2 regions of the Janthinobacterium sp. BHSEK genome follow, and region 2 is predicted to be linked to the other one. Evidence: predicted binding sites of a transcription regulator. Region 2 holds the regulator's gene; the other holds the start of a gene.
The links. The regulator FliA, encoded in region 2, starts transcription of late flagellar genes. The targets are predictions, from matches to a motif close to CTAAAGTTTNNNNNNNNNNNGCCGNTA.
Positions count from the first base shown of each region.

Region 1: a site for FliA is predicted at 1,359-1,385, ahead of AC0V2Y_RS02495 (DUF5610 domain-containing protein). Genes of this name have one in related genera too.

Region 1 covers NZ_JBWBYV010000004.1:49,969-52,360, forward strand. Annotated here, with positions in the region: gene sbcB (exodeoxyribonuclease I) at 1-1,313, opposite strand, end outside; gene AC0V2Y_RS02495 (DUF5610 domain-containing protein) at 1,457-2,080, shown strand; gene AC0V2Y_RS02500 (GGDEF domain-containing protein) at 2,107-2,392, opposite strand, start outside.
Region 2 covers NZ_JBWBYV010000062.1:4,765-7,156, reverse strand. Annotated here, with positions in the region: gene flhF (flagellar biosynthesis protein FlhF) at 1-192, shown strand, start outside; gene AC0V2Y_RS21275 (MinD/ParA family ATP-binding protein) at 185-1,048, shown strand; gene AC0V2Y_RS21270 (RNA polymerase sigma factor FliA) at 1,094-1,825, shown strand; gene AC0V2Y_RS21265 (flagellar motor protein) at 1,807-2,392, shown strand, end outside.

The DNA of each region.
Region 1 (2,392 bases), on a different contig from region 2:
CCGTCGAACAATCGGGCGGCGCGGTGCTGTTCCCAGCGCAGGCTTTCCGCTTCGCTCAAGGTTTGCGGGAAATTGCGGGCGCGGTAGCGGAACAGCAATTCCTGCAGGCGTTCGTCGGTAAACGAGGGGCGGGCCGTGGCCAGCTTGGCCGGCGTGTCGCGGCGCAAGGATTCGAGCAGGCGGCGGTCGTCGTTGCTGACGAAACCATTGTACAAATCCTCATCCACGTCCAGCGCGGTGTTCGCGCCCGGACGCTGGAACACTTCGGCCCAGATGGCATCCATGTTCGGCGCCGCGGCGGCCAGCTGGGCGTTGACCTTCGCCGCATCCACGTCGATGCCCCATTGCGCGGCCATGGCCGGCGACAGGGTCTTCAGGTTGCCCACCAGCATGGGCGACTTGTTCAAATGCACGCTTTTCACGGGCAGGCGCGTCATGCCTTCCGGCATGGATTCCTTGCGCGTGAATAAACGCGTGCGGATGGTGTCGGCGTCCAGTTCGAACAGTTCGCGCGGGTCGTAGGCGCAATCCCAGACGAGGATTTCATTTTTATTGCTCGGGTGCGTGGCCAGCGGCCAGACGACGCCCAGGCAACCGCGTTCGGCCGGGAACATGCCGGACACGTGCAGGAACGGCTGGCGCTCGCCAGCGGCCAGGTGCATGCCCATTTCGCTGGCGACCCTGTCCTTCTTGTGCAGGGCCAGGCAGAATTCGAACAGTTTCGGCTGCTTTTCGCGGATCAATCGCGCCAGGGCGATCGTGGCGCGCACGTCGGACAGCGCATCATGCGCCGCTTCGTGCACGAGGCCATTGGCCTTGCTCAAGTGTTCCAGTCTAAAGCTGGTCTGGCCATCGTCGCGCTTCGGCCATTGAATGCCTTCCGGGCGCAGCGCGTGCGTCATGCGCACCACGTCGAGGATGTCCCAGCGGCCGCAATGGTTCTTCCATTCGCGCGCATACGGGTCGATCAGGTTGCGCCAGAACAGGAAACGCGTGACTTCATCGTCGAAACGGATGGTGTTGTAGCCCACGCCGATGGTGCCCGGCTCCGAAAAGGCCGCTTCGACGGTAGCGGCGAACTGGTGTTCGGGCACGCCCAGCTGCAGACATTGCTGCGGCGTGATGCCCGTGATCAGGCACGATTGCGGGTCGGGCAGGAAATCATTGGCCGGCTGGCAATACAGCATGATCGGTTCGCCGATTTCGTTGAGTTCGGCATCCGTGCGGATGGCGGCGAACTGGGCCGGGCGGTCGCGGCGCGGCTGGGCGCCAAAGGTTTCGTAGTCGTGCCAAAGAAAGGTCTGGGTAGTCATTGATGGTCGTTGCTTGCTTAATTGTTATCTTAATTGTCCGGGCCGCTTCAGTTTTCTGAAAACCTGCCGATACTACACGAGAGGATGGTCATCATCGCGTTTCCCGCATGGTGGCATACATTGTCCGTTCAAGGAGGTCTATCGTGTCAATTCCCATCGCCGCAGGCGGCAATTCCACTGCTTCCGTGACTTCCGTCAGTACGGGTGTTGCCGGCAAGGACGATAAAGTCCAGCATGGCGTCAACGCTGAAATGAGCGTGAACGACCGCAGCAAGCTGCAATTGAACGCCTCCATCATGCAGGCGTCGCTGAACGTCTCCATCGGTTCCGAGAACGAACCGCTGGCGCTGCTGTACAAGACGGCCATCACGAATATCAATGAAGCGCTGAAGGGCCAGTACGGCGAGGACGCGATCCAGAACGCCGCGTCGCAGGACAACAGCGCCGAAGCGACGGCGAGCCGCATCGTCTCGCTGTCGACGGGTTTTTTTGAGGCGTTCAAGAAGCAGAACCCCGGCCTGGACGACGATACGGCCCTGACCAAGTTCATGGACACCATCAGCGGCGGCATGGAAAAAGGCTTCAAGGAAGCGCGCGACATCCTGGGCGGCTTGAAAGTGCTGAACGGCGATATCGCCGGCAATATCGACAAGACGTATGAACTGGTGCAGAAGGGCTACGCGGATTTCATCGCCGCGCACAGCAGCAAGAAGGACGATGCCGCCAAGCCGGATGCAAGCAAGCCGGCCGACAGCAAGGCTGCCTGATAATTTATATGAAGCGCCTGAGAATATCAGGTGCTTACGCGGTTGCGGCCCCCGGCTTTGGCCCGGTACAGCGCCGCATCCGCAGTGGCGATCAGCGCTTCGTCGTCCTGTTCCGCCGCCAGGCTGGCCACGCCGAAGGAACCCGTGATGTGCGGCAGCGCGCTGCGCATGTCGGCGAAGATGACGGCTTGCCGCATGCGCTCGCACAGGCGCTCGGCCACCCGCAAGGCCACGTGTTCGCTGGTATCGGGCAAGATCACCATCATTTCCTCGCCACCATAGCGCACGGCAAAATCCGTGGGGCGCAGGGCC
Region 2 (2,392 bases):
CTGTTTTATGTGTCGAACGGCCAGCGCGTGCCGGAAGACCTGTACCTGGCCGACCGCGGCTACCTGATCGACCGCGCCTTCAAGCTCAAGCGCGATGCGGCGGCGACGCAGTTTTCCGATGCCGAACTGCCGCTGCTGATGGCGCAGGCGGCCGCCCGCAACCACGAAGCGCGCGGGGTGCACCTTGGCTAATTTCGATTTCGACCAGGCCGAGGGCTTGCGCCGCATGCTGGCCGGCCCGCAGCCGCGCGTCATGACGTTCCTCTCGGCCACGCCGCAGGACGACAAGGGCGCCATGCTGGTCAACCTGGGCGCTTCGCTCGTCTACGGCGGCAATGACGTGCTGCTGCTCGACGCCAGCGGCGGCGGCGACGGCGTGGCGGCACGGCTGGGACTGGCCCACGGCGCCAGCCTGCGCGACGTGGCGCGCCAGCAGTGCGGCTTGAACCAGGTCATCCACCAGGTGCCGCAAGGCTTCGGCGTGGCCAGCCTGGGCGCGCGCAACCACCTGATGGACAGCATGGACTATGCGGGCGAGGACGAACTGCGCCGCCTGGGCAAGACCTTCGAGGTGCTGGCGCGCCAGAGCGGCATCGTGCTGGTCGACGGCGTCGTGGCAGACGAGGGCGATTGCTTCCCCGTGCCGCTGATGGCTTCGTCGGATATCGTGGTGCAAGTGTCGACCAGCGCCACCTCGATCAAGGCCGCGTACTGCCTGATCAAGCGCCTGAGCCAGGAACTGGGACGCCGGCCGTTCGGCATTCTCGTCACCGGCGCTTCCGAATCCGAGGCAAAAGTGGTATACGATAATATGGCGCAGGCGGCGAGCCGCTACCTGGCCGTGAAGCTGACCTCGATGGGTTCGGTGCCTGCCGATGAATATCTGCACCGCGCGGCGCGCCTGGGCCGCAGCGTGGTCGATGCGTTTCCGCTGGCGGGCGCCTCGGTGGCGTTTCGCGGACTGGCCGAGCGGCTGGCCCGTTCGGCGGCGCCGGTGCTTGGCGGCACCTTGTACCAGACGGGGAGCCCGCACCAGTTCAGCGCCTGACACCAACCGTAGCACCAGATAAGACGAGAAAACAATAAGCAGCCTATGTACACGGTCAAAGGGAAATCGAACAAGGACTATTTGCTGACGGAGCACATTCCGCTGGTGAAGCGTCTGGCGCACCATATGAAGGCGAAATTGCCGCCTTCGGTCGAGGTCGATGACCTGATCCAGGCCGGCATGATCGGCTTGCTCGATGCCATTAGCCGCTATGAAGAGACGCATGGCGCGCAGTTCGAGACGTATGCCGTGCTGCGCATCCGCGGCGCCATGCTCGACGAATTGCGCACCAGCGACTGGCTGCCGCGCAGCATGCGCCAGAACATGCGCAAGATCGAAGAGGCGATGAGCACCTTGCAGCAGCGCCTCGGCCATCCGCCGACCGAGTCGGAAGTGGCCAAGCTGCTGAAAATGTCGCTGGCCGACTACCAGGAAATGCTGGGCGACGGCGGCGGCCACCAGTTGGTGTACTACGAAGACTTTCATGACCCGGACGGCAATGACAGCTTCCTCGACCGCCACTGCGTGGACGAGGACAGCGACCCCTTGCGTTCCCTGCTCGATACCGATTTCCGGCAATCCGTGATCGATGCCATCGACGCGCTGCCGCCACGCGAGAAAATACTCATGGGCCTGTATTACGAAGAAGAGCTGAACCTGAAGGAGATCGGCGCGGTGATGGGCGTGTCCGAATCGCGCGTCTCGCAGCTGCACACCCAGGCCGTCGCGCGCCTGCGCGCAACCTTGAGGGAGCAGGCGTGGACTGGTCCAGCGTAATCGGGCTGGCGCTGGCGCTGGCGGGCCTGCTGGTCGGCCAGGCACTGGAAGGCGGCAAGATGGCCTCCCTGCTGCAGCCGGCCGCCTTCGCCATCGTCATCATCGGCACCTTCGGCGCCGTGCTGCTGCAGACGCGGCTGCGCACTTTTGTCCGCGGGCTGGAAATGCTGCGCTGGGTCTTCCTGCCGCCGGCCGACACCCGGGCCGCGCTGGCGCGCGACATCGGACTATGGAGCCTGACGGCGCGCCGCGACGGCCCGCTGGCGCTCGAGCGCCTGATGGAAAACACGGCCGACCGCTTCAACGCCAAGGGCTTGCGCATGATCGTCGACGGCATCGCGCCCGACAAGCTGCGTCAGCTGCTCGACGTGGAGATTACCGCCTACGAACTGGCCGAGCGCCAGGCCGTCAAGGTGTGGGAATCGGCGGCCGGCTATTCGCCCACCATCGGCATCCTGGGGGCCGTGCTGGGCTTGATCCACGTGATGGAAAACCTTACCGACCCGAGCAAACTGGGCAGCGGCATCGCCGTCGCGTTTGTCTCGACGATTTATGGCGTCGGCCTGG